Regions from separate parts of the Bacillus sp. UMB0893 genome, predicted to be linked through region 1. Evidence: a T-box and tRNA genes for the amino acid it is inferred to sense, from the RefSeq annotation. Region 1 holds a T-box; the other holds one or more tRNA genes.
What was found. A T-box is a leader RNA that pairs with one kind of tRNA and senses whether it is charged. The one in region 1 lies ahead of alaS (alanine--tRNA ligase), so its partner is inferred to be a tRNA-Ala.
Positions count from the first base shown of each region.

Region 2: it has a tRNA-Ala gene. The T-box ahead of alaS (alanine--tRNA ligase) is inferred to sense a tRNA for this amino acid. The anticodon was not compared.

Region 1 is NZ_PKLB01000003.1:209,343-225,243, reverse strand. It holds gene CYJ36_RS09055 (cysteine desulfurase family protein) at 1-586, shown strand, start outside; gene mnmA (tRNA 2-thiouridine(34) synthase MnmA) at 613-1,728, shown strand; gene CYJ36_RS09045 (tetratricopeptide repeat protein) at 1,806-2,459, shown strand; gene recD2 (SF1B family DNA helicase RecD2) at 2,492-4,867, shown strand; gene CYJ36_RS09035 (PRC-barrel domain-containing protein) at 4,870-5,370, shown strand; gene CYJ36_RS09030 (hypothetical protein) at 5,385-5,576, shown strand; gene CYJ36_RS09020 (AI-2E family transporter) at 6,526-7,587, shown strand; T-box leader at 7,634-7,843, shown strand; gene alaS (alanine--tRNA ligase) at 7,910-10,543, shown strand; gene CYJ36_RS09010 (IreB family regulatory phosphoprotein) at 10,699-10,965, shown strand; gene ruvX (Holliday junction resolvase RuvX) at 10,967-11,383, shown strand; gene CYJ36_RS09000 (DUF1292 domain-containing protein) at 11,416-11,709, shown strand; gene mltG (endolytic transglycosylase MltG) at 11,999-13,126, shown strand; gene CYJ36_RS08990 (O-methyltransferase) at 13,388-14,050, shown strand; gene CYJ36_RS08985 (peptidase U32 family protein) at 14,043-14,972, shown strand; gene CYJ36_RS08980 (peptidase U32 family protein) at 15,001-15,901, shown strand, end outside.
Region 2 is NZ_PKLB01000008.1:273,893-278,415, reverse strand. It holds partial or broken rRNA gene CYJ36_RS18590 (23S ribosomal RNA) at 1-2,626, opposite strand, end outside; tRNA gene CYJ36_RS18585 (tRNA-Ala) at 2,783-2,858, opposite strand; tRNA gene CYJ36_RS18580 (tRNA-Ile) at 2,876-2,952, opposite strand; rRNA gene CYJ36_RS18575 (16S ribosomal RNA) at 3,107-4,523, opposite strand, start outside.

The sequences.
Region 1 (15,901 bases):
GAATGTGAAGGAAAGTTTTATTGATATGCTCTCAGCTTCAGGCCATAAGATAAATGGACCTAAAGGCACAGGCCTTCTATATGTAAAAGAAGGCGTTGCCTTAAAACAGCATTCGCATGGCGGAGAACAAGAGCTGAAAAGGCGTGCGGGCACAGAGAATGTACCCGGTATTGCAGGATTAAAATCAGCCGTCCTCCTTGCAATTGAAACTAGAGTACAAAAAACAAAACTCTATCATGATTTTAAGCAGAAGATCATTGAAATATTAAAAAGCGAAGATGTGTCGTTTGAAATAAATGGGCAGCTGCAAAGCAGTCTTCCGCATGTGCTGAATCTTTATTTTCCAGGAACAAATGTTGAATCGCTGTTAGTGAACATGGATATAGCAGGGATTTCTGCATCAAGCGGATCAGCTTGCACGGCAGGATCCATTGATCCATCGCATGTATTGGTTGCGATGTACGGCAAGGAATCAGACCGGACCCAAGCATCCATCCGATTTAGTTTTGGGCTTGGCAATACTATGGAACAAGTTGAGAAAGCTGCATTTGAAACAGCTGGAATTGTGAAGCGTTTAACAGCTTAGAATGATTTTTACTGGAGGTGAAAAAGATGCAAAAAGCACCTAAAGACACTCGAGTCGTTGTTGGAATGTCAGGAGGGGTCGATTCCTCTGTGGCGGCACTCCTATTAAAACAGCAGGGCTATGATGTGATCGGCATCTTTATGAAAAACTGGGACGATACAGATGAAAATGGAGTCTGTACGGCTACTGAAGACTACGACGATGTGATTCAGGTCTGCAATCAAATTGGAATTCCTTATTATGCCGTGAATTTTGAAAAGCAGTATTGGGACAAAGTATTTACCTATTTCTTAGATGAGTACAAAGCAGGAAGAACACCAAATCCTGATGTCATGTGCAATAAGGAAATAAAATTTAAAGCCTTCTTAGAACATGCGATTTCACTTGGAGCGGATTATTTGGCTACTGGGCATTATGCACAGGTCGAATTCCGCGATGGGGAATACAAAATGCTAAGAGGCGCTGATGAAAATAAGGATCAAACATATTTCCTGAATCAGCTGACTCAAGAACAATTATCGAAAGTTATGTTCCCAATCGGAAATATACCAAAGTCAAAAGTACGCGAGCTTGCAAAAGAGGCAAACCTTGCTACTGCTGCGAAAAAAGACAGTACAGGAATCTGCTTTATTGGAGAACGCAATTTCAAAGAATTTTTAAGCGGGTACCTTCCAGCCCAGCCTGGATTAATGCAGACTCTGTCAGGTGAAGTAAAAGGCAAGCATGATGGATTGATGTACTACACCATTGGCCAGCGTCACGGTCTGGGTATTGGCGGCAGCGGAGATCCGTGGTTTGTCGTAGGAAAAGATCTTGAAAAAAATGTTTTATACGTGGACCAAGGCTTTGACAACGACCTTTTATATTCCGATTCAATCACTGCTACAAACATCAGCTGGGTTTCAGACAAGTTTCCAGAAGGTGAAGTTGTCTGTACGGCAAAATTCAGATATCGTCAGGAAGATCATTCGGTTACAGTGAAAATGATGGATGATGCGACAGCACAGGTTATTTTTGACAAACCAATCCGTGCGATTACACCCGGACAAGCTGTTGTGTTTTACAGTAATGAAGTTTGTCTTGGCGGCGGAACCATTGATGAAGTATTTAAAAAGAATGATAAAATCTGGTATGTTGGTTAATACTACAACCTTTGTTTAAACCTCAACGTCGGTTGGGGTTTTTTCATTTAAAAAAATTCACAGGGGTGCTACTCAAGATGGAGAATAAAAGTATATTAGGAATAGAAGCGATGCAAAAAGGCGATTTTGAAAAAGCGGCAGGATATTTTTCGGAGTTTATCGAAGAAAACCCGAAAGATGCTGTTGGTTATGTGAATTTCGGAAATTTATTAGCAGCAGTTGGAGAATATGAAAAGGCGATTACTTTTTTTGAAAAGGCAATCGGGCTTGACGAGAACACAACAACTGCCTACTATGGGGCGGGAAATGTATATTACAACGGCGAGCAATTTCAATCCGCCCAAAAAATGTTTTTAAAAGCTGTTCAAAAAGGAATGGATCATTCTGATGTGTACTTCATGCTGGGAATGAGTTATGTGCAAATGGAGCAGCCGCTGCCAGCGCTTCCTTATTTACAAAGAGCAGTTGAATTAAATCAAGAGGATACAGAAGCACGCTTTCAATATGGACTATGTCTTGCACAGCTGCAATCAATTGATGAAGCCATTCAGCAATTTAAGCTGGTTGTAGAGCAGGATCCAAATCATGCAGACGCATTTTATAATTTAGGTGTTGGTTTTGCATTTAAAGAAGATGCAAAAAACGCAATGGAAATGCTGGATCAAGCTTTGGCCATTCAGCCGGATCATGCCATGGCCTCTAACTTAAAGCAGCTGATCCAAACGTTTTGAGAATAAGCAAATAGCAGAAGGGAGGAGATCTTGTGCAGCAAAAGGCGGACCTGTTTCAGGAGCAGGAACGGTTTTTAAAAGGAAAGATACTCACGGTTATCTATCAGAATGACCAAAATCATTATACAGTCTTAAAGACGGAAGTTCTTGAAACGAGCGAAAATTATGATCAAAAAGAAATAACCGTGACAGGCTATTTTCCTCTTCTGCATGAAGACGAGACGTATACCTTCTACGGAATGATCGCGCAGCATCCGAAATTCGGACAGCAATTCCAGGCCGACCATTACCGCAAGGAAATTCCAAAAACGCGTGATGGAGTCATTCAATACCTTTCGAGCGATCTATTTAAAGGGATTGGCAGAAAAACAGCTGAAGCGATTGTAGATGTACTTGGTGAAGGTGCCATTTCAAAAATGATGGAGGATCCTTCTGTACTGGATAATGTGCCAAAGCTCAGCAAAGACAAAGCCAGTCAGCTGCTTGATCAGCTGAAAGAACATCAAGGACTTGAGCAGGCAATGATTATTCTAAATCAGCTTGGTTTCGGTCCGCAGCTTTCGATGAAGATTTACCAGGCATATCAGGAAAAAACAATTCAGGTGATTCAGGAAAATCCATTTCAGCTTGTTAAAGATATTGAAGGAATTGGTTTTGTGCGCGCTGATGAACTCGGCGGACAAATGGGACTTGGCGGAAATCACCCGGAGAGAATTAAAGCTGCCTGCTTTTATACGATCGAAAATCTATGCCTTCAAGAGGGCCATACATATGTATTACTTGAGCAGTTAATCATAAAATCAATGGAATTGCTGAACCAGTCAAAGTATTCAGGTATTCAAGAAACAGATATTTCTGCTCAAATCATAGCACTTGCAGAGGACAACGGAATAATAATCGAGGAAGACAGAGCCTATCTTCCATCGCTCTTTTTTGCTGAGCAAGGCCTGGTTAAAAGCATTCAGCGTGTTCTGCTGCAAACAGAATATGACAGCATGTTTCCCGAATCAGAATTTTTGCTCTCATTAGGAAATTTGGAAGAAAGAATGAAGGTGCAGTACGCCCCAACTCAAAAAGAAGCCATTCAAACGGCTCTGATGTCACCCATGCTTTTACTGACTGGAGGTCCAGGTACTGGCAAGACAACCGTTATTAAAGGGATCGTGGAGCTTTACTCTGATTTGCATGGCTGTTCATTGGATCAAAAAGATTACAAAAAAGATGAACCTTTTCCCATTTCATTGGTTGCTCCAACAGGGCGCGCAGCAAAAAGAATGACGGAAGCGACAGGGCTGCCTGCTGTTACCATTCACAGGCTGTTAAAATGGAACGGAGCAGGAGGCTTTGATCATGGGGAAGATAACCCGATTGGCGCAAAATTGCTGATTGTTGATGAAATGTCAATGGTTGATACGTGGATTGCTAATCAGCTTTTTAAAGCTCTTCCCGAACATATTCAGGTGATTATGGTTGGAGATGAGGATCAGCTCCCATCTGTCGGACCAGGCCAGGTGCTTCGTGATTTGCTTGAATCACAAGCGGTTCCTGTTGTGAGGCTGACGGATATATACAGACAGGCAGAGGGTTCGTCTATCATTGAGCTTGCCCATGATATTAAAAAAGGAATGCTGCCAGCTAACTTGTCTGCGCCCACGAAAGACAGATCATTTATTCGCTGCAGCGGTGCACAGGTAAAAGAAGTTGTAGAAAAAGTGATTTCAAATGCGATAAAAAAAGGCTATACTGCACGCGATGTACAAGTTCTTGCCCCTATGTACCGCGGTTCCGCAGGAATTGATCAGCTCAACATCTTACTGCAGCAGCTATTTAATCCGAAAGCGGAAAATAAAAGGGAAATGAAGTTCGGCGATGCGGTTTACAGATCTGGAGATAAAGTGCTGCAGCTTGTGAATCAGCCTGAGAGCAATGTGTATAACGGAGATATCGGTGAGATTGTGTCCATTTTTTATGCAAAGGAAAACACAGAGAAAGAAGATATGATTGTCATTTCCTTTGATGGCAATGAGGTAACATACACAAAATCTGATTTCAATCAATTTACACATGCTTTTTGCTGTTCCATTCATAAATCACAAGGCAGTGAGTTCCCAATCGTTGTCGTGCCAGTTGTCAAAAGCTATTACAGAATGCTTCGACGGAACTTAATTTATACAGCCATAACGAGAAGCAAGCAATTTTTAATACTTTGCGGTGAGCAGGAAGCGCTGCAGCGGGGGATTGAAAACAGAGACCATTTAAGCCGCAAGACTTCTTTGAAAATGAAACTTGCCAAAGAATATCAGGTTCTTGATGAACTTTCATCTGAGCTTCCATTTGATCTTGCAGATGCAATGATTGGAATGGAAGGCATTACCCCGTATGACTTTATGGAAGACAACAAAATCTAAGAATGTTCGGAAAGGGGGAGTATCTCCTGCGGACATTCACACAGCTAAAGGGCATGCCGGTTGTTGACATTGGAGACGGATCATTTGTAGGCACCGTTTCTGATATTTGTTTCGACGCACACGGTTTTTTTCTGGGGTTGTTAATGGACGAAAAAGGGCTTTTTAGAAAAGGGCGCATTTTTCCGGCAGATTCCATTTTTACGATAGGCCAGGATAGCATAATGATTAACGGCAGAAGCAACCTGAAATCACTTTCTGAATTCAGAAAGGCTTATTTCCTGCAATCACACCAGCGCCTTCAGTATAAAGCGGTGTATTCTACGGAAGGCGAGAAGCTGGGACTGCTCGCAGATGTATATTTTTCTGAACATGTGGGCACCATTGTAGCATATGAACTGACGGACGGATTCTTTGCAGATATGATGGAGGGGAAGAAAAAACTTGAACCTCCGGGGTCTTTAACCATTAGCAAAGATGCAATCGTCATGGATTTTATTCATTAGCGAGGTGCACCGCATTGTTAAAATGCCCAAATTGTAAAAGTAAAGACATTGGGAAGATAGGCGTTAATCAGTATTATTGCTGGGGCTGCTTTATTGAGCTGTCCATATCAAAAGGCCAAATCTTTACCCATCAGGTGGAAGAAGATGGATCTCTTAGCTCCCTGGATGATCTTTTTACAGATGACGATCGTACAATCAGCATGTAGACAGTAAATAGGGGGAATACGCAATGAACCGCAAAATGACCTCAATGCTTTCAGATTTTTTGGAACGCATTCCAATGTCCAAACGTGCAATGAAGAAAATGCGAAAACGAATCATGAGAAAGTTTTAATGTATTAAAATCCCTTGCTTTTTATTAGGCAGGGGATTTTTCATTGTTTAGCTTAAAATAATCGACCTGGAAAAAGTACGTCAAAGCCAGTGAATGGAACAGATAAAAGTGAGTCAAAACGGAGTTTGCAGCACAAAGAAGGCTCTCCTGCTGGAAGAAAGTGCGTCAAAACGGAGTTTGCAGCACAAAAAAGGCTCTCCTGCTGGAAAAAAGTGAGTCAAAACGGAATTTGCAGCACAAAGAAGGCTCTCCTGCTGGAAGGAAATGCGTCAAAACGGAGTTTGCAGCACAAAGAAGGCTCTCCTGCTGGAAGGAAGTGCGTCAAAACGGAGTTAGCAGCACAAAGAATGCTCTCCTGCTGGAAGGAAGTGCGTCAAAACGGAGTTTGCAGCACAAAAAAGGCTCTCCCACTGGTAAAAAGTGCGTCAATGCAGTGAATAGAACAGAAAAATCGTCTTTCTCCCTGAAAAAAGAGCATCATTGAATATCAGCATATCTAGTAGATTTTCAAATGCCCTGCTTAAAGAAAATTCTCACAAAATATTATGAATAGATCTTTTATTATTTTAGGTTTGCCACACAAACGATAAAAATGTCGCCATCATAATTTTTTATTTTTCAAGCATTTCAATTTTTGATGATTTATGTTCAGCTCTCCCAATAACTCGTCGGTCAGAACGGCTCCTCCAAAAAAGTCAAACCCAGTCCTTCTGTCGGATCCTTATATGGCCTGCCTGCGTTGAACAAGCTCTTCTGCATTAAAAATTCCCATGCATATTTCCATCCCTCCTCTCCAAACTATAGATGAGGAGGGATGGCTTTTGAAAGAACGTTATTTAAAATGGCTGATGAGAATCGGCATTTTTCTTTTATGTCTGCTTTCGATTTATGTCTTTTTGAAGCTGAGAGTTCTTTGGGATCCTTTTTTTATTATTATTAAAGCAATCCTTCTCCCTTTTCTGATATCCGGTTTTATTACATATTTGCTTCACCCTGTCATTGAAAGGCTGCATGCTACCGGGGTACCGCGTACACTATCTATATTAATAATCTATATCCTTTTCTTTGGTGGAATCGGTTATGGGTTTTACAGAGGAATACCTGTCATGATAACACAGCTTAAAGATCTCTCTGAAAGCTTTCCGGAATTCGAAAAAAAATATCAGGGATGGCTCTCGATGATTCACAATCAAACAGACCGTTTTCCTGAGGAGGTTCATGGGAGAATTGAATCTGCTTTTCAAAACATTGAAGCATGGATTTCTTATTGGATTGACCGAATCTTAAATAGTGTGGGAAAGACTATGGATTATATTTTAATAATAGCCATCATTCCATTTCTAGTTTTCTACATGCTGAAAGACTATGAGCAAATAAAAAAAGCTGCATGGTATTTAACACCAAAACGGTGGAGGTCAGAAGCGATTATCTTTGTTCGGGATGTGGATCAGTCTCTTGGCAGCTACATCCGCGGTCAGCTGCTTGTGTGCGTCATTATCGGCTTTTTGGCGTTTCTGTCTCTATGGTTTTTTGATATTAAATACCCGCTTGTCATTGGAATCTTAATAGGGATTACGAATGTGATTCCATATTTTGGTCCGATCATTGGTGCGATTCCTGCAGTCATAATCGCCGCATCCATGTCGCTGAATACAGTGCTGATTGTGGTTATCATTATATTTTCACTGCAATTTATCGAAGGGAATATACTCGGCCCATTGATCGTCGGAAGAAGTCTTCACATGCACCCGATAATTATCATGCTGGCGCTTCTTGCTGGAGGGGAAATTGCCGGTATCATAGGCATGATTTTAGCTGTGCCGGTTCTTGCAGTGCTGAAAGTTACACTTATGCATCTTGTTCAATTAAGGAGGCAGCATTGACAATGCGGGGCGCTTGAACTATAATTCTGCCTATACTACATATTTATAGAAAACGATGAAGGAACGAGTATGTTTCAGACCATCTGACAAGAGAGGAATTTCCCAGGCTGAAAGAAATTCCGGGATGAAGGGGAACTGAAGGCTATTCCAGAGTGCAGGAAAAACCTGTCGACTTTACCACGTTACGGTTAAATGAAGTGATGGACAAAACTGTCTATAACCAGGGTGGTACCGCGAGCAATCTCTCGTCCCTGTGAAAATCTCTATGATTTTCGCAGGGACGGGAGTTTTTATTTTGTCAAAATTACGAGGAGGAATAAAGATGAAAACACTAACATCAGCTCAAGTTCGTCAAATGTTTTTAGATTTCTTCAAGGAAAAAGGCCATGCAGTAGAGCCAAGCGCATCTTTGGTTCCTCATGAAGATCCGTCCTTGCTGTGGATCAACAGCGGAGTAGCAACACTAAAAAAATATTTTGATGGCCGTGTAATCCCAGCAAATCCAAGAATCTGCAATGCTCAAAAATCTATTCGTACAAATGATATTGAGAATGTCGGAAAAACAGCCCGTCACCATACATTTTTCGAAATGCTTGGTAACTTTTCTATCGGCGATTATTTTAAAGTAGAAGCAATTGATTGGGCTTGGGAGTTCTTAACAAGTGAAAAATGGATAGGCTTTGATCCGGAAAAGCTATCGGTTACGATTCATCCTGAAGATGACGAAGCTTTCTTGATTTGGAAAGATAAAATCGGAGTGCCTGAAGAGCGCATTATCCGTTTAGAGGGTAATTTCTGGGATATTGGGGAAGGACCAAGCGGACCAAATACAGAAATTTTCTATGATCGAGGCGAGTTTTACGGTAATGATCCGACAGATCCTGAATTATATCCGGGCGGAGAAAATGAACGGTACTTAGAAGTTTGGAATCTTGTATTCTCAGAGTTCAATCATAATTCAGATGGAACATACACGCCTCTGCCGAAGAAAAACATTGATACAGGCATGGGACTTGAAAGAATGGTATCTGTTATTCAAGACGTCCCAACGAACTTTGATACAGATTTGTTTATGCCGATAATTGAATCGACTGAAACCATTTCAGGCGAGAAATACCGTGTGGATATTGAAAAAGATGAAGCATTTAAAGTTGTAGCTGATCATATTCGTACAGTAACATTTGCAGTCGGAGATGGAGCTTTGCCGTCAAATGAAGGACGAGGATACGTTCTTCGCCGTCTTCTTCGCCGTGCGGTAAGGTATGCAAAAAAACTGAATATCAATCGTCCGTTTATGTATGAACTTGTACCTGTAGTTGGCGAAATCATGGTTGACTTTTACCCGGAAGTAAAATCAAAAACGGAATTTATCCAAAAAGTGATTAAAAATGAAGAAGAACGCTTCCACGAAACATTGAATGATGGTTTATCCATTTTAGCTGAAGTTGTAAAAACGCAAAAAGCGCAAGGAAGCCGTGTGATACCAGGTGCCGATGTATTCCGTCTTTATGATACATATGGATTCCCGGTTGAATTAACGGAAGAATATGCAGAAGAAGAGCAAATGGAAATTGATCATGAAGGTTTCAAACGTGAAATGGAAGGACAGCGGGAACGTGCACGTTCAGCAAGACAGGATGTTGACTCAATGCAGGTTCAAGGCGGGGTGCTAGGTGAAATTAAAGCAGAAAGCACATTCGTCGGGTACAGTCAGCTAGAAACGAAAGCAACAGTAGCCGTACTCCTTAAAAACGGTGAACTTGCAGATGAAGCAACTGCTGGAGATGAAGTTCAGCTTATTTTAAATGAAACGCCTTTCTATGCTGAAAGCGGCGGACAAATTGCTGATGAAGGAATGATTGAAAATGATCGTGTGAAGCTGCAAGTAAAGCATGTTCAAAAAGCACCTAATGGACAAAACCTTCATACTGCAGCTGTTATAAGCGGCACTCTTAAAACAAATGATGAGGTAACAGCTGCTGTAAATGAAACTACAAGAAGTGCTGTTATTAAGAATCATACGGCAACACACTTGCTGCATCAGGCTTTAAAAGATGTTCTTGGCGGTCATGTCAATCAGGCAGGCTCTCTAGTGACAGCTGAGAGACTTCGTTTCGACTTTTCACATTTTGGCCAAGTACAGCCAGAGGAACTTGAACAAATTGAACAAATCGTAAATGAACAAATCTGGAAAAGCATTGCTGTAAATATTGAATTAAAACCTATTGCAGAAGCGAAGAAAATGGGAGCAATGGCGTTATTTGGAGAAAAATACGGGGATATCGTCAGAGTTGTTCAAGTTGGAGATTACAGCCTTGAATTGTGCGGAGGCTGCCATGTTGATAACACCTCTTCAATTGGATTGTTTAAAATAGTCGCAGAAACTGGTATTGGTGCAGGAACGAGAAGGATTGAAGCAGTAACAGGTAAAGGTGCTTATCAGCTGATTACAGGCCAGCTGTCCATTCTTTCAGAAGCAGCAGCTAAATTAAAAACCAATTCAAAAGACACAATAGGCCGAATTGATGCTCTTCTAGGAGAAGTGCGCACTCTCCAAAGAGAAAATGAATCATTAACAGCAAAATTGGGCAATGTAGAAGCTGGAAGCTTAGTCAGCAATGCCGTTCAAATTGATGGTGTAACACTGCTTTCAAGTAAAGTAAACGCCAAAGACATGAACAGCCTAAGAACAATGGTCGATGAGCTGAAGCAAAAGCTGGGATCGGCAATCGTGATTCTTGGAGCTGCACATGATGGAAAAGTAAGTCTTGCAGCAGGAATTACAGGTGACTTAGTCGAAAAGGGTTATCATTCAGGCAAATTGATTAAAGAAGTCGCTTCAAGGTGCGGCGGAAGCGGCGGCGGACGTCCAGATATGGCTCAAGCCGGCGGCAAGGATCCTGAAAAGCTTGAGGATGCTTTAAAGTATGCAGAGGAATGGGTAAAAACCATTTAATTTTTCATACGATTCAATCTGCTTTCAAGTGAAATTTGCATAAAGATTTCGCTTAAAAGGGAAATCCGTTTTATAATTTCAATTGTTAGTGTAGAATGTAGGTAAGAATGGACAAGCAGATTCCTACAGGTGAATCTGGGAAAGAGGTGCAAATCGTGAGTTCCTTTGATAAAACGATGAAGTTTAACTTTTCTGAGGATGCAGTTGAGACGAATGTGAATGAAGTATTGTTCACGGTATACGATGCTCTGCAAGAAAAAGGCTATAATCCGATTAACCAAATCGTTGGGTACCTGCTCTCTGGTGATCCTGCATACATCCCCCGTCATCGCGATGCAAGAAATTTAATTCGCAAGCTGGAGCGGGATGAACTAATTGAGGAATTAGTTAAATCGTACTTACACCATCATAGAGAGGAATAATATGCGAATTATTGGGCTTGATTTTGGCTCCAAAACACTTGGAGTCGCTGTCAGCGATGAATTTGGCTGGACAGCACAAGGATTAGAAACGATTAAAATTGATGAAGCCGGCGGAAACTATGGTTTAGAACGACTGAAACAAATCATAGAGGAGCATGGTGCAGATAAAATTGTGCTCGGATTTCCGAAAAACATGAATGGAACTGTCGGACCAAGAGGAGAAGCAAGCCAATTATTTGCAGCAAGGCTTGAAGAAAAATTTGGCCTGCCTGTCATTCTATGGGATGAACGATTATCCACGATGGCCGCTGAACGAGTATTAATATCAGCAGATGTCAGCAGAAAGAAAAGAAAAAAAGTAATTGATAAAATGGCTGCAGTGATGATTTTACAGGGATACTTGGATAGTCTGAATTAAACTGTCAGCAAACTATAGATGAGGTGACTGCAATGGAACACGGAGAAAAACAAATTACAGTAGTAGACGAAAATGGAAATGAACAGCTTTGCGAAATTCTTTTTACATTTGCATCAGAAGAATTCGGCAAATCTTATGTCCTATACTATCCGCTTGGCGAGCAGGATGATGAAGAAGATATCGAAATTCATGCATCAAGCTTTGAACCTGCAGAAGACGGAATAGACGGGGAACTTGCTCCGATTGAAACAGAAGAAGAGTGGGATCTTGTTGAAGAAATGCTGAATACATTCCTTGATAATGAGGAGCAAGAGGAAGAAAAATAAAAAAATCCGTCGAAAGACGGTTTTTTTATTTGGTTTTTTTTATAAAGTAGAATTTTGCAGATTTTATGGAAGCCATTAGGGAAAAAATAAAACAGAAAAATTTTTCTGCCTTACTGCTCAAAAGAAGAAAACGAACAAGATAGTTCCATGGTAGGATTGTCATTGCCGCAACCATCTTAACTTGAAAAAGGTGAAAAACGTACTTTCATTCAAAAATATGCTGGATTTTGGCGAAAAAACAGTGATTATGTAGTATAATCATTTTGATGAAAGGGGGACTGCACAAATAATGTCTGAAGCTGATTCGAACAAACATACATTTCAACATAAACTCCTTGAAAAACAGCAGGAAGCGAAAGTCATCCGAAAGATTGTCCTTGTGATTTTTGCTGGTTTCGTCATTTTGATGACAGGATTAATCGGAGGCGGTTATCTATATATTAAGTCTGCTCTGCAGCCAGTGGATGAAAAGGATAAGAATGCAGTTGATGTCAACATCCCGATAGGGTCTTCAGTTTCAACGATTGCAAGCATTCTGGAAGAGAAAAATATTATTAAAGATGAACGAGTATTTAAATACTATATTAAGTTTAAAAATGAATCCGGATTTCAAGCAGGAGAATATAAGCTAAATCCCTCTATGGAAATCAAAGATATTGTTGCGAGCCTTAAATCAGGGAAAGTGATTACGGATGTCGTCTTTCGAATTCCTGTGCCAGAAGGCATACAAGTAACGGAAATCGCGAAAGGCATTGCAAAGAATACAGGGTATACCGAAAAAGAAATACTGGATCGAATGAACAATAAAGATTTTATCAGTGCCATGCAAAAGAAATATCCTGAAACCATTACGAAGGATATATATGGACAGCATATTAAGTATCCGCTTGAGGGTTATTTTTACCCGGCTACGTATCCTTTTTATGAGGAAAAGCCATCTCTTGATTTTATCTTGGAAGAGATGATTAAAAAGACAAATACGGCTGTCAAACCGTATATTCCCCAGCTGGAAGAAAGAAAAATGACGGTTCATCAATTCCTTACGATGGCATCGCTGATTGAAGAGGAAGCAACACAATCAATCGATCGAGACAAAATTTCCAGTGTGTTTTACAATCGGATCGATGAGAAAATGCCTCTTCAAACAGACCCGACGGTACTTTATGCTCTTGGGGAACACAAAGACCGCGTTTTCTATAAAGATCTTGAAATTGACTCGCCATATAATACGTATAAAGTTCAAGGTCTTCCTCCTGGCCCCATCGCAAATGCAGGCAATCAGTCAATGAAAGCTGCAGTAGAGCCAGAAGAAACGGATTATCTCTACTTCCTTGCTACAAAAAAGGGAGAAGTGATTTTCACTAAAACGCTTAAAGAGCACAATAAGGCGAAAGCAGAGCATATATCAAATAAGTAGGGTTTATTTCTTTAGTGTGTTAATTTCTTTATTCATAGGAAAGATTCAGACCATTTTATTAGGTGAAGAACAGATAAGGGAACGTGAAAATATTCGCATTCCCTTATCTGTTGTGGTAAAATATATCGAGTTGTGAAGACAAAGATAATAAAATGACAAATAATGACAAGAGTTCTCTACAAGGACTCTTATTTTCATGACTTAATTCACACTTTAACGGTGTTTATACTATAAACGCACCATTGTTTGAAGGAGAAGACTATGGAAAACGATACGATTTTAACATATATAGAAAGTCTTCTTCCCGATCAGGACGAAGCGGTCAAGCAAATGGAACAATATGCACTTGACCATGCCGTTCCCATTATGGAAAAGACCGGGATAGAAGTGCTCATCAGTCTTTTGGTGCTGAAACAGCCAAGAAGGATCTTAGAAATAGGCACTGCAATTGGTTATTCCTCCATTCGTATGTGCAAAGCACTTCCTGAAACGGAAATCGTGACAGTTGAGAGAAATGCAGAGCGCTATAAACAGGCACATCTAAATATTGAAGCGAATGCATTGGCAAATCGAATCACTGTTTTGCATGGTGATGCCTTAGAGCTAAAAGAACCTATCGAGGAAAAAGGACCATATGATGTCATTTTCATTGATGCTGCAAAGGGGCAGTATATGCGTTTCTTTGAAATGTACGAACCAATGCTTTCAAAAAATGGATGCATCATCACTGACAATGTTTTATTTAAAGGGCTAGTGGCATCTGAAGAAGAGGATATGTCCTTTCATCGCAGAAGGCGTGCTCTTTTGAGAAAGATACGAACATACAATGAATGGCTAATGTCAAACGAAGCATACCACACGGCCATTTTTCCAGTCGGTGACGGAATGGCAGTTAGTATAAAACGAGGTGAAAAAGATGAATAAACCAGAATTAATTGTAACACCAGTTAAAATTGAGGATATTCTTCCGCTTGCTGAAGCGGGAGCTAATGCTTTCGTCATTGGAGAGCAGCGCTACGGCCTGCGCCTTGCAGGTGAATTTAATCGTGAGCAAATGAAAGAAGCTACAGAACTTGCCCATTCGAAAAATGTAAAAGTTTATGCTGCAATGAATGCTATTTTTCATAATGAGAAGGTCGAAGAATTAACAGATTATCTTAGATTCTTAGATCAAATTGGAGTAGATGCCGTCGTATTTGGAGATCCGGCTGTCTTAATGGCTGCAAGAGAAGCAGCTCCGGACATGTTGCTCCATTGGAATACGGAAACAACAGCAACGAACTGGCATACGTGCAATTATTGGGGAAGAAAAGGCGCTAAACGTGCTGTCCTTGCAAGAGAATTAAGCATGGATTCAATCATTGAAACGAAAGAACATGCTGAAGTTGAAATTGAAGTTCAGGTTCATGGAATGACTTGTATGTTCCAATCTAAGCGTTCCCTGATCGGAAACTATTATGAGTACCAAGGCAAAGCAATGAAGATTGAGAGCATTCAAGAAGAAAAAACGATGTTCCTGCATGATAAAGAGCGCAGCAATAAATATCCGATCTATGAGGATGAAAATGGCACACACATAATGAGCCCAAATGATATGTGCATCATTGACGAATTGTCAGACATGATTGATGCAGGAATTGATTCATTTAAAATTGACGGCGTGCTCCAAACATCTGAATATATCATTGAAGTAACAAAAAAATACCGTCAGGCCATTGATTTATGTACAGATAACCGTGATCAGTATGAAGAAATAAAAGATCAGTTACTTTCAGATATAGAGGACATTCAACCGGAAAACCGTCCATTAGATACAGGATTCTTCTTTAAAGAAACAGTGTATTAATCTTTTAATAAAATAGGAGGGAAAAACAATGGTGGCTGTTAAAGATAACATCTCACAAATCATAGACGGCAAACGTGTTATTATTAAAAAACCTGAATTGCTTGCACCAGCCGGTAATTTAGAAAAACTGAAAATTGCCGTCCATTATGGCGCAGACGCTGTTTTTATCGGAGGAAAAGAATTTGGTCTGCGTTCAAATGCAGATAACTTTTCACAAGAGGAAATGGCTGAAGGTGTTCAATTCGCAAATAAATATGGAGCAAGAATTTATGTGACAACAAATATTTTTGCCCACAATGAAAATATGGACGGTCTTGAAGAGTATTTGATGGGTCTTCAAGATGCAGGAGTTGCAGGAATCATCGTAGCGGATCCATTAATCATTGAAACTTGCAGAAAAGTAGCTCCAAAGCTTGAGGTTCATTTAAGCACACAGCAATCACTTTCAAACTGGAAAGCTGTTCAGTTCTGGAAAGAGGAAGGCCTTGAACGTGTTGTTCTGGCCCGTGAAACGAGTGCAGAAGAAATAAAAGAAATGAAAGAAAAAGTTGATATTGAAATTGAAACATTCATACATGGTGCAATGTGCATTGCATATTCAGGACGCTGTGTACTTAGCAATCACATGACAGCACGTGATTCTAACCGCGGCGGATGCTGTCAATCGTGCCGCTGGGACTACGATCTATACAAGCTGGCTGACAATGAGGAAAAGGCGTTGTTCAGTGAGGACGATGCAGCATTTGCAATGAGCCCAAAAGATTTAAACTTAATTCAATCCATTCCAAAAATGATCGAAATGGGAATTGACAGCCTTAAAATTGAAGGACGCATGAAATCAATTCACTACGTTGCAACAGTTGTCAGTGTGTACCGAAAAGTAATCGATGCTTATTGTGCAGATCCTGAGAATTTCGTGATTCAAAAAG
Region 2 (4,523 bases), on a different contig from region 1:
ACGTTCTGAACCCAGCTCGCGTACCGCTTTAATGGGCGAACAGCCCAACCCTTGGGACCGACTACAGCCCCAGGATGCGATGAGCCGACATCGAGGTGCCAAACCTCCCCGTCGATGTGGACTCTTGGGGGAGATAAGCCTGTTATCCCCGGGGTAGCTTTTATCCGTTGAGCGATGGCCCTTCCATGCGGAACCACCGGATCACTAAGCCCGACTTTCGTCCCTGCTCGACTTGTAGGTCTCGCAGTCAAGCTCCCTTGTGCCTTTACACTCTGCGAATGATTTCCAACCATTCTGAGGGAACCTTTGGGCGCCTCCGTTACATTTTAGGAGGCGACCGCCCCAGTCAAACTGCCCACCTGACACTGTCTCCCAGCCCGATCAGGGCTGTGGGTTAGAATTTCAATACAGCAAGGGTAGTATCCCACCAATGCCTCCACCGAAGCTTGTGCTCCGGCTTCCAAGGCTCCTACCTATCCTGTACAAGCTGTACCAAAATTCAATATCAGGCTACAGTAAAGCTCCACGGGGTCTTTCCGTCCTGTCGCGGGTAACCTGCATCTTCACAGGTACTATAATTTCACCGAGTCTCTCGTTGAGACAGTGCCCAGATCGTTACGCCTTTCGTGCGGGTCGGAACTTACCCGACAAGGAATTTCGCTACCTTAGGACCGTTATAGTTACGGCCGCCGTTTACTGGGGCTTCAATTCAAAGCTTCGCTTGCGCTAACCTCTCCTCTTAACCTTCCAGCACCGGGCAGGCGTCAGCCCCTATACTTCGCCTTGCGGCTTCGCAGAGACCTGTGTTTTTGCTAAACAGTCGCCTGGGCCTATTCACTGCGGCTTTTCAGGGCTATGAACCCTAAAAAGCACCCCTTCTCCCGAAGTTACGGGGTCATTTTGCCGAGTTCCTTAACGAGAGTTCTCTCGCTCACCTTAGGATTCTCTCCTCGCCTACCTGTGTCGGTTTGCGGTACGGGCACCTCTCACCTCGCTAGAGGCTTTTCTTGGCAGTGTGGAATCAGGAACTTCGGTACTAAATTTCCCTCGCCATCACAGCTCAGCCTTATATGAGAAGCGGATTTGCCTGCTTCTCAGCCTAACTGCTTGGACGCGCATATCCAACAGCGCGCTTGCCCTATCCTCCTGCGTCCCCCCATTGCTCAAATGGTGAGGAGGTGGTACAGGAATATCAACCTGTTGTCCATCGCCTACGCCTTTCGGCCTCGGCTTAGGTCCCGACTAACCCTGAGCGGACGAGCCTTCCTCAGGAAACCTTAGGCATTCGGTGGAGGGGATTCTCACCCCTCTTTCGCTACTCATACCGGCATTCTCACTTCTAAGCGCTCCACCAGTCCTTACGGTCTAGCTTCAACGCCCTTAGAACGCTCTCCTACCACTGTTCGTAAGAACAGTCCACAGCTTCGGTGATACGTTTAGCCCCGGTACATTTTCGGCGCAGAGTCACTCGACCAGTGAGCTATTACGCACTCTTTAAATGGTGGCTGCTTCTAAGCCAACATCCTGGTTGTCTAAGCAACTCCACATCCTTTTCCACTTAACGTATACTTTGGGACCTTAGCTGGTGGTCTGGGCTGTTTCCCTCTTGACTACGGATCTTATCACTCGCAGTCTGACTCCCAAGGAGCAAGTCTTTGGCATTCGGAGTTTGACTGAATTCGGTAACCCGATGAGGGCCCCTAGTCCAATCAGTGCTCTACCTCCAAGACTCTCATACTTGAGGCTAGCCCTAAAGCTATTTCGGAGAGAACCAGCTATCTCCAGGTTCGATTGGAATTTCTCCGCTACCCACACCTCATCCCCGCACTTTTCAACGTGCGTGGGTTCGGGCCTCCATTCAGTGTTACCTGAACTTCACCCTGGACATGGGTAGATCACCTGGTTTCGGGTCTACGACCACGTACTCAAATCGCCCTATTCAGACTCGCTTTCGCTGCGGCTCCGTCTTATCAACTTAACCTTGCACGGGATCGTAACTCGCCGGTTCATTCTACAAAAGGCACGCCATCACCCATTAACGGGCTCTGACTACTTGTAAGCACACGGTTTCAGGATCTTTTCACTCCCCTTCCGGGGTGCTTTTCACCTTTCCCTCACGGTACTGGTTCACTATCGGTCACTAGGGAGTATTTAGCCTTGGGAGATGGTCCTCCCTGCTTCCGACGGGATTTCTCGTGTCCCGCCGTACTCAGGATCCACTCTGGAGGGAACGAAGTTTCGACTACAGGGTTTTTACCTTCTTTGACGGACCTTTCCAGGTCGCTTCATCTACCCCGTTCCTTTGTAACTCCGTATAGAGTGTCCTACAACCCCAAGAGGCAAGCCTCTTGGTTTGGGCTAATTCCGTTTCGCTCGCCGCTACTTGGGAAATCGCGTTTGCTTTCTCTTCCTCCGGGTACTTAGATGTTTCAGTTCCCCGGGTCTGCCTTCATTATCCTATGTATTCAGATAAAGATACTGTCCCATTACGAACAGTGGGTTTCCCCATTCGGAAATCTCTGGATCAAAGCTTACTTACAGCTCCCCAAAGCATATCGGTGTTAGTCCCGTCCTTCATCGGCTCCTAGTGCCAAGGCATCCACCGTGCGCCCTTCATAACTTAACCTAAAATGGATCATCGCATCTGACGAATCAGAGCGTTCCTCATTTTCGTTGTTTGTTTAGACATAAATGTCTAGAAAATCACTAATTATGGTAAGCGTAAATCTCAGTGAATTACTTGTTATCAATTACGTTATCTAGTTTTCAAAGAACAACTTCTTGGTGGAGCCTAGCGGGATCGAACCGCTGACCTCCTGCGTGCAAGGCAGGCGCTCTCCCAGCTGAGCTAAGGCCCCATATGAATTTTAAGAGATGGTGGGCCTAAATGGACTCGAACCATCGACCTCACGCTTATCAGGCGTGCGCTCTAACCAGCTGAGCTATAGGCCCATCTCATGAATTAAGAATATCTTCTGACGTACAAAAAAGTACGCGCAAATGAATCCTCGCTTACTTTTAAAGTAAACTCACTATTCACTTAGAGGGAACAAAGTTCTCTCAAAACTAAACAAAAACCAAAAGCGTCCTCATATATCTTCCTTAGAAAGGAGGTGATCCAGCCGCACCTTCCGATACGGCTACCTTGTTACGACTTCACCCCAATCATCTACCCCACCTTAGGCGGCTGGCTCCTTGCGGTTACCCCACCGACTTCGGGTGTTGCAAACTCTCGTGGTGTGACGGGCGGTGTGTACAAGGCCCGGGAACGTATTCACCGCGGCATGCTGATCCGCGATTACTAGCGATTCCAGCTTCATGCAGGCGAGTTGCAGCCTGCAATCCGAACTGAGAATGGTTTTATGGGATTGGCTAAACCTCGCGGTCTCGCAGCCCTTTGTACCATCCATTGTAGCACGTGTGTAGCCCAGGTCATAAGGGGCATGATGATTTGACGTCATCCCCACCTTCCTCCGGTTTGTCACCGGCAGTCACCTTAGAGTGCCCAACTGAATGCTGGCAACTAAGATCAAGGGTTGCGCTCGTTGCGGGACTTAACCCAACATCTCACGACACGAGCTGACGACAACCATGCACCACCTGTCACTTTGTCCCCCGAAGGGGAACCTTCTATCTCTAGAAGTGGCAAAGGATGTCAAGACCTGGTAAGGTTCTTCGCGTTGCTTCGAATTAAACCACATGCTCCACCGCTTGTGCGGGCCCCCGTCAATTCCTTTGAGTTTCAGTCTTGCGACCGTACTCCCCAGGCGGAGTGCTTAATGCGTTAGCTGCAGCACTAAAGGGCGGAAACCCTCTAACACTTAGCACTCATCGTTTACGGCGTGGACTACCAGGGTATCTAATCCTGTTCGCTCCCCACGCTTTCGCGCCTCAGCGTCAGTTACAGACCAGAGAGTCGCCTTCGCCACTGGTGTTCCTCCACATCTCTACGCATTTCACCGCTACACGTGGAATTCCACTCTCCTCTTCTGCACTCAAGTTTCCCAGTTTCCAATGACCCTCCCCGGTTGAGCCGGGGGCTTTCACATCAGACTTAAGAAACCGCCTGCGCGCGCTTTACGCCCAATAATTCCGGACAACGCTTGCCACCTACGTATTACCGCGGCTGCTGGCACGTAGTTAGCCGTGGCTTTCTGGTTAGGTACCGTCAAGGTGCGAGCAGTTACTCTCGCACTTGTTCTTCCCTAACAACAGAGTTTTACGATCCGAAAACCTTCATCACTCACGCGGCGTTGCTCCGTCAGACTTTCGTCCATTGCGGAAGATTCCCTACTGCTGCCTCCCGTAGGAGTCTGGGCCGTGTCTCAGTCCCAGTGTGGCCGATCACCCTCTCAGGTCGGCTACGCATCGTTGCCTTGGTGAGCCATTACCTCACCAACTAGCTAATGCGCCGCGGGCCCATCTGTAAGTGACAGCCGAAACCGTCTTTCCAGCTTGAACCATGCGGTTCAAGATACTATCCGGTATTAGCTCCGGTTTCCCGGAGTTATCCCAGTCTTACA